DNA from 2 places in the Xylanimonas allomyrinae genome. Region 1 is predicted to be linked to the other one. Evidence: predicted binding sites of a transcription regulator. Region 1 holds the regulator's gene; the other holds the start of a gene.
What was found. The regulator LexA, encoded in region 1, represses DNA repair genes until DNA is damaged. The targets are predictions, from matches to a motif close to TCGAACANNTGTTCGA.
Positions count from the first base shown of each region.

Region 1 (4,209 bases):
TCGACGCCGTCGCCGGGTCGCTCGGCCTCGGCCGCGACGGCGACGAGGGTGGGGACTGGACGGGCATCGACGTCGGCAGCCCGTTCGACTACCCCCGCCAGGGCATCCTCTATGTCGCCCGCCACCTGCCGGCACCGGGCCGCGAGCCCACCACCGAGGCCCAGTTCGACGAGATCGCCGGGCTCATCGAGGCCGCCGGCGGGCGCACGCTCGGGCTGTTCTCCTCGCGGCGCGCGGTCGACGCCGCCGCCGAGGCCATGCGTGCGCGGCTCGACGTCCCCGTGCTCGCGCAGGGTGACGACCAGCTCCCCACGCTCGTGCAGCAGTTCGCCGCGGACCCTGCCACGTGCCTGTTCGGGACGCTCTCGCTGTGGCAGGGCGTCGATGTCCCCGGGGCCTCGTGCCAGCTCGTGCTCATCGACCGCATCCCGTTCCCGCGCCCTGACGACCCCGTGCGCTCGGCGCGTGCGCGCGCCGTCGAGCAGTCCGGGGGCAACGGGTTCATGCAGGTCTCCGCGACGCATGCCGCGCTCCTGCTCGCCCAGGGTGCCGGGAGGCTGATCCGCACCACGGATGACCGTGGCGTCGTCGCGGTGCTCGATCCGCGCCTCGTGACCGCGCGCTACGGCACCTTCTTGACACGGTCGATGCCGGACTTCTGGCCCACGACCGACACTGCAGTCGTGCGTGCTGCGCTGCGCCGACTCGACACCTAGTCTGGGCGGCGGCACGGTCCTCCGGGACCGGGCCGCCGCACGCCACCCACGGAGGACCACGTGACCGTTCCCGCTCTGCGGAGCACCACCACCAAGCTTGCGATCGTCGGCGCCGGCGCGGTGGGGTCGACCCTCGCCTATGCCGCGCTGATGCGCGGGACGGCGCGCACCGTCGCACTGCTCGACGTGAACCGGCAGAAGGTGGAGGCCGAGGTCCTCGACCTCCAGCACGGCATGATGTTCATCCCGCCCGCCGAGATCGTCGGATCCGACGACGTCGAGGTGTGCCGCGGTGCGGACGTCGTCGTCATCACCGCGGGAGCCAAGCAGCAGCCGGGCCAGACGCGGCTCGACCTCGCAGAGGCCACCATCGGGCTGACGAAGAAGATCCTCCCCGGCCTGCTCGACGTCGCGCCCGACGCGATCTACATCATGGTCACCAACCCCGTCGACATCGTCACCTATGCCGCGCAGAAGATCTCCGGCCTCCCGCGCGAACGAGTCTTCGGCTCGGGAACCGTGCTCGACTCCTCGCGCCTGCGTGCCGCCCTCGCCCTTCACTGCGGCGTCGCAGTGGGCAACGTGCACGCCTACATCGCAGGCGAGCACGGCGACTCCGAGATCGTGCTGTGGAGCTCGGCGACCATCGGCGGCGTGCCCTTGCTCGAATGGAAGGCCCTGCCCGGGCGCGGCGAGCTCGGCGAGACCGAGCGCGCAGCCATCGCGCACGAGGTCGTCGACTCCGCCTACCGGATCATCGCCGGCAAGGGGGCGACCAACTACGCCGTCGGCCTGGCATCGACCCGCATCATCGAGGCCGTGCTCAAGAACGAGCACCGCGTCCTGACCGTCTCCTCGCGTCTCGACGACTACTACGGCGTGACCGACGTATGCCTGTCGGTCCCGTCCGTCGTGGACCGTCGGGGGGTGCCGGAGGTGCTGCGGGTGCCGCTGTCCGATGCGGAGATCGCGGGGCTGACGGCGTCGGCCGAGAGCATGAAGGCGGTCCAGAAGCGGTTCGGACTGTAGGTCGCAGCGTCGCCGGTGCGGCACGCGTGACCGACCGTCCTCGAGGACTGGCCGCGATCCTTCGGCGCTGGGGTTCACGGGGCGGCGGTGCCGATCTCGCGCGCCCCGTCTGAACGCGCCCTGTCTCATCGGCGCACCCGTCTCGACGCGCCCTGCCTCGGCGCGCTCGTTTCGGCGCACCAGTTTCGGCGCGCTCGTTTCGGCGCGCCCGTTTCGGCGCGCCCTGCCTCGGCGCGCTCGTTTCGGCGCGCCCGTTTCAGCGCGCCCGTTTCGGCGCGCCCGTTTCGGCGCACCCGTTTCAGCGCACCCTGTCTCTGCGCGCGCAGAGGGCGGGCGCGACGCGCCCTGGCTGGTGCGCGCGTCCGGTCACGCACGCTCGACGGTCTCCGTCAGAGTGCGCGCAGCACCGCGACGACACGGCCGAGAATCTGGGCCTCGTCTCCGGGGATCGGCGCGTACGCCGGGTTCTGCGGCAACAGCCACAGGTGCCCGTGGTCCCGCTTGAATGTCTTCACCGTCGCCTCGCCGTCGATCATCGCGGCCACGACCTCGCCGTTCTCCGCGACGGGCTGTCGCCGCACCACGACCCAGTCGCCGTCGCAGATCGCGGCGTCGACCATGGAGTCGCCCTGCACCTTGAGCAAGAACAGGTCACCGTCGCCGACGAGCTGGCGGGGGAGTGGGAACACGTCCTCGACGAGCTGTTCGGCCAGAATCGGGCCACCGGCCGCGATGCGCCCGACGACGGGCACGTACGACGGTGCGGCGAGCTGCTCGTCGTCGAGGCCCACGTCGAGACCGGCGACGAGTCCTGCCGCCGGGTGTGCCTCGCGGCCGGCGGAGGGAGCGGCCGTCTGTGCACCGCCTGTGTCGTCGCTGTCGGCAGCGGACGGGTCGACGACCTCCATCGCACGCGGCCGGTTCGGGTCGCGGCGTAGGTAGCCCTTGCGCTCAAGGGTCATGAGCTGATGCTTGACCGACGAGGGGCTCGCCAGCCCGACGGCCTCGCCGATCTCACGCATCGTGGGCGGATACCCACGGGTCTCGACCGAGGTGCGAATCGTCTCGAGGACGCGCTGCTGCCGCGGGGTCAGACCGCGCTTCGACCCCGGATCGGGAAGCGTGCTCACCGTCGCCAGCCCAGGGGCGCCCGTCCCCGTGCTCGTCGTGCGACCCGTCATGACCTCTCCGTCCGTCGTCGTTCGCACACCCTTCGCGGGTGCGCGTCTGCCTCGTCGGTGGTGACCGTCCGGCGACCGTCTGACGACCTTTGTTTGTGCTGGTCGTAGGCCCAGCCTAGGGCACGAGTCCCGCGGGATCAAACACGTGTTCGACGCGTGTCTCGACATTGTCGGCGGGCCGTGTCATGCTACAGGTGTTCTAACGAACGCCTGTTCTAACGAACCGGTGTTCGAAGCCGAAGACCGACCCCGGAGGATCTCATGGCCGCCATGACCGTCAGCCCTGCGGCTCGTACGTTCCCGTCCGCCCCGCGTGGGGTGTCGATGCCCCACGGCGCCTTCGGGCTGGGTGGCCTGCGGCTGACGGTGCGCGGACGGGTGGTGCTGATCGCCGTCGCCGTGCTGGTCTCGGGCGCGTTCCTCGGGCTGGGTGGGCGCGCCTTCGCGTCCGATCCGGGACGTCCGACCGAAGTCACGGTCCATACTGTCGCACCGGGGGAGACTCTGTGGGGCTACGCGCGGCAGGTCGCCGCGCCCGGTGAGGACGTGCGCGATGTCGTGGCACACCTGCTCGACCTCAACGAACTGAGCTCGGTGGCACTCACCGTCGGCCAGACCATCCTCCTTCCCGCCGCCTGACCAGCGAATGTGCTGAGATGTGCGCACTCACGGTGCGCCGCGCCCGGTAGTCTCACGGGCATGCACTGCCCGTTCTGCCGTCACCCCGACTCACGTGTGGTCGATTCGCGAACCTCAGACGATGGCTCGGTGATCCGTCGTCGCCGCCAGTGCCCGTCATGCGGACGCCGGTTCACGACGCTCGAGACAGCGAGCCTGTCGGTGGTCAAGCGGTCCGGTGCAACAGAGCCCTTCAGCCGCGACAAGATCGTGCTGGGCGTGCGCAAGGCGTGCCAGGGTCGGCCGGTGAGCGAGGACGACCTGGCGATCCTCGCCCAGAAGGTCGAGGAGACCCTCCGCCAGCAGGGCAGCGCCGAGATCGACGCGTACGAGATCGGACTGGCGATCTTGGGCCCGCTGAGGGACCTCGACGAGGTCGCCTACCTGCGCTTCGCGAGCGTCTACCAGGCGTTCGAGTCCCTCGAGGACTTCGAGAGCGCGATCACGTCGCTGCGCGCCGAGCACGCCGACCGACTGACCGACGACGAGGCGACGACGTCGGAGCCGAACCGGAAGGGCTGAGCCCTCAGGCCCCAGCGGCCGGGCCCGGAGGGAACTCGGGACGGTCGAATGCGTCCCGGATCCGCAGGCGCACCGTGGTCGCC
Region 1 covers NZ_CP035495.1:559,907-564,115, forward strand. The annotation lists gene ET495_RS02490 (ATP-dependent DNA helicase) at 1-716, shown strand, start outside; gene ET495_RS02495 (L-lactate dehydrogenase) at 777-1,745, shown strand; gene lexA (transcriptional repressor LexA) at 2,135-2,926, opposite strand; gene ET495_RS02505 (LysM peptidoglycan-binding domain-containing protein) at 3,197-3,565, shown strand; gene nrdR (transcriptional regulator NrdR) at 3,626-4,126, shown strand; gene serA (phosphoglycerate dehydrogenase) at 4,131-4,209, opposite strand, start outside.

Region 2 (4,209 bases), 1.9 Mb from region 1:
CCCCGTCATCACCGCCAACGCGTTGCAGCCGCGTGAGAACTACCAGGTGCTGCTCGAGCATTACCGCGAGCAGTACGCCGCCCACGGGCACGACGCGCGATACGGGTTCGTGGGTTCCGGGTCGGGCGGGCTGTTCCTCGCGGACACCACCGAGCAGGCGGTCGAGGAGTACCGGCCGCTGTACGAGGCGCAGGTCGCGTCGATGCGCCGGCGCGGGTACGACCCGGCGACGCACGTCGGCAAGGCGCTGAGCTTCGAGACGATCGAGGAGGCCGTCGAGCGCGGCCCCGCCCTGGTCGGGTCCCCGGAGCGGGTCGCGGAGAAGATCCTCGACTACCACCGGAGCTTCGGCCACGTGCTCCAGTCGGTGTCCGTCAACCACCTCCTGCCGCCCGCGCAGCAGGAGGACGTGCTGCGCAGGTTCGCGCAGGAGGTGATCCCCGTGGTCCAGGCCGAGGTGACGACGGACCTGTGGACGACGGCGGACGAGCGGCGGGCGAAGGGCTTCACCGCCCTGGTGCCCGCGACCGCCGGGAGCGCGTCCCGGTAGGGTCCGGCACATGGCAACGGTGCTTTCCTTTGGCGGTCACACCCCGCAGATCCACCCGACGGCGTGGCTCGCCCCGACGGCAACCGTCGTCGGGCGGGTCACGATCGGACCGCGCGCAAGCGTCTTCTACGGTGCGGTGCTGCGCGCCGACCTCGACGAGATCGTGCTCGGCGAGGGCTCCAACCTTCAGGACAACTGCGTCGTCCACACCGACGAGGGCGTCCCTACGCACATCGGCGCGGGCGTCGGCGTCGGGCACGGCGCGATCGTGCACGGCGCCACGGTCGGCGACGGCAGCCTCATCGGCATGGGAGCCACGCTGCTCAACGGCGCCGTGATCGGTGAGGGCGCGTTCGTCGCCGCCGGGGCGCTCGTCCGCGAGGGGCAGGTGATCCCGGCGGGCCACCTCGCCGTCGGCGTGCCCGCGAAGGTGCGCGGCGAGCTCGACGACGCGGGCCGCGAGCGGGTGGCGAGCAACGCCCTCCACTACGAGGAGCTGGCCCGGCGGCACCGCGAGGCCGTCGGCGGGTAGGACGGCGTCTTCGCCGGTCGTCTTCGCGGAATGTGCCCCGGGCACGCTCCGCGCGGTGGTGGTGCTCTGGAGAATGCGGTCGTTCCGACGCCGGTGCCCTGCGTGGCGCGGGCGGCGTCGGCTGCGTCACGCACCTGTAGCGTCCAGCGGGGTGGTCGGCATCGGGTGCGAGCGGCATGGGGCGGGGCAGGGCGGTGCGGACGCGAGAGAGCATCGAGTGCTGGGTCCTTGCGGGCAGCGATCTGGTGCTGCTGCTGCACGTCGCGGCTGGGGCGTTCCCACCGGACGGCTTCTGGCAGCCGGTCACCGGCGGGATCGAGCGGGACGAGAGCCCACGTGACGCCGCGGTGCGAGAGGTCTGGGAGGAGACCGCCCTGCGCCTCGAGCCGGACGCGCTCGTGCAGGTCGCGGAGGGCGTCGTCGTCCCGATCAGTGACAGCCTCCAGGTCGTCAAGACGTTGTTCGTCGTCCACCTGCGGTCCCCGGTAGCGGTGACGACAAGCCCGGACGAGCACGACGGCCATCGCTGGTGCCCGCGGGGCGACGTCGGTGGCGCGCTGACCTGGGAGAGCAACCGCAGCACCTGGGGCCTCGTACGGAACTGATGGGATCGCGCCGGCGCCGAGGCGCCAGGACTGCTGCCGTCACCCGCGCCGACGGGCCAGGCTCCGCGCGCGAACGCGATGCCCTCCTCGCAGACCGGCACGACGGCGTCGACCCGCGCTGGACGGCCGCGGGCCGGGTCTGGTCCGGCGGAGGCGGTCTGACGTCGGCGCGCCAACCCGTGAGGTCGCGGACCTCGTCGAGCGTGCGGTCGGCGATCTGGGCAGCGCGGGCGGTGCCGCGCGCGAGGGTCTCGTGCAGGTCGTCCTGCCCGCGATCGACGGCCCGGCGCAGGTCTCGCAGGGGGCGCTGGCCGACGGCGGGCGTGGGGCCTCGACCAGGGCCTTGGTGACGACGTCCTTGCGCCTTCCGGCGCCGACGGCGCCGATCTCGCCGGCGAGCGCCTCCGGCGTCGGGGTGTCCGCGTGGTTCAGTCGAGCGGTTGAGGCGCGCGCGGGTGCAGCCGCGTGGTTGCGGCGTGCGCGCCCGTCGGCGTGCGGTCGGTGATGCGGGTGAACGCACCTGTGTCGTGATGACGTGTTCGCGCACAGACCTCGCATGTCGAACATATGTTCGATATCATGACGGCATGATCGACACGGCGCCGAGCACGGCGAACGAGCGGCCGGTGGGCGCGAGCCCTGGAGCCGACGTGCTCAGCGCCGACGCGCTCCGCGCCGACGTGCTCAGCGCCGACGCGCTCCGCGCCGACGTGCTCCGCGCCGACGCGCTCCGTGCACACCAGGACGAGGAGCGGGCGTCGTTCCGCGACCTGGTCAGGCAGCGTGCGGCGGCGCTGGCGCGCGCCGGGATCGCGGACGACGGGTCGTTGGCGTCGAGGTTGTGGGACCAGCCGGACCTGGTCGACGCACTGCTCGGGCGGGCTCCGATCGACCCGCTCGGTGCGGGCAGCGACGCCCGGGGGTTGCCGGCAGACGCGGCCGCGCTGGTGGACGTGCGCGGTGCCGTCGGGATCGACGACCTGGACGCGACGCTTGACGCCGTCGCCGCAGCGCGGGCGCAGGTGAACGCCTGGGAGGCGGTCGAGGCGCTGCTGCTCGAGCGTGCGCGTCGGCAGGCGCTGCGCGCCGAGGCGGTGGTGCTCGACGACGGCGACTCCCAGGTGCGCGCGGCGGGCGCCGTTCGGCGCGGTGACCTCGCCCGCCGCGCCGTCGTCTCCGAGATCGCGCTGGCGATCCATCAGGACGAGCACGCGGTCGCCGTGCGCGCGGGGTGTGCGCAGGCGCTCGTGGAACGGGCACCGCAGACCCTGGCTGGTGCGCTGGCCGGGCGAGTCGCGTGGCGCAATGCCACGAAGGTGGCCGACGCCGTGGCCGAGCTGGACCTGTCCGCCGCGGCCCGCCTCGACGAGCTTGTCGCGCACCACGCCGCCCGTCAGAGTCCGCAGCGGTTTGCGAGGACCGTCCGAAGGGTGCGCGAGTCCGTGCACGCGACGCCGGCCGAGGTCCGTCACGCCGAGGCCGCGACCAAGCGAGGCGTCTGGATCGACCGTGCCGCAGACGGCATGGCCTATCTGACCCTGTGCGCCCCGGCGCCTGCTGTGCATGCGATCGGCGACCGGATCGAGACCGTGGGCCGCGCCGCGCGTGCCGATGGCGATGCTCGGACGCTGGCCCAGCTCCGGGCCGACGTGGCGTGCGCGCTCCTGCTCGACGACGGCACCCTGGACCTCGCCTCGGCTGCCTCCGTGGCGGCATGCGCGGGGTCGCGCCAGGGCGGCGCCTCGGGCGCCGGGGCCGACCTCGACGGCGGGGACGCGGTCGGGGCCGACGACGACGGCACACGCGCCGGGTCGGAGCCGTTCGGCCGCACCGGGTTCTCGCTCGCCACCGTCGCGCGCTCGGTGCGCCCGAAGATCTACGTCACGGTCCCCGTGCTGACGCTGCTGGGCCGCGCGGACGAGCCCGCGATGCTCGACGGCAGCGTGCCCATCGACCCGGAGACGGCGCGCGAGCTCGCCGGTCTTGCGACGTCGTTCACCCGCCTGCTGACCCACCCCGAGAACGGAGCGGTGCTGGCTGTCGGCTCCTCGTCGTATCGCCCGCCCGCCGATCTGCGTCACTACCTCAAGGTGCGGGACGTCACCTGCCGGTTCCCCGGGTGCGCGCGCCCGGCGTCGGCCGCCGACGCGGACCACACGATCGCCCGCGCCGACGGCGGCGGCACGCATGCGGGCAATCTCGCCGAACTGTGCCGCCGGCACCACGTGCTGAAGCACCAGTCACGCTTCACGGTGAGTCAGTCCGCCGTCGGTGACGGCACGCTGACGTGGACCACCCCGACGGGCCGCACCTACGTCACCCGGCCCGACCCGGTGCCCGCGACGGTGCACCGGACACCCGACCCCGGCGACGAACCACCCGACTGGGGCGACCCGCCGTTCTGACGTGCCGCGCGGGCGTCTGCCGCGTGCCGCGTCACCATGCGCGTCCCCGCGTCCCCGCGTCCCCGCGTCCCCGCGCCGTCACGCTGCTGCTCCGTCATGCCGCCCACGCTGTCGCGC
Region 2 covers NZ_CP035495.1:2,494,825-2,499,033, reverse strand. The annotation lists gene ET495_RS11455 (LLM class flavin-dependent oxidoreductase) at 1-550, shown strand, start outside; gene ET495_RS11450 (gamma carbonic anhydrase family protein) at 561-1,082, shown strand; gene ET495_RS11445 (NUDIX domain-containing protein) at 1,277-1,687, shown strand; gene ET495_RS11440 (HNH endonuclease signature motif containing protein) at 2,275-4,092, shown strand.
Region 2: ET495_RS11440 (HNH endonuclease signature motif containing protein) is a predicted target of LexA. The motif match lies at 2,247-2,262, and genes of this name have one in related genera.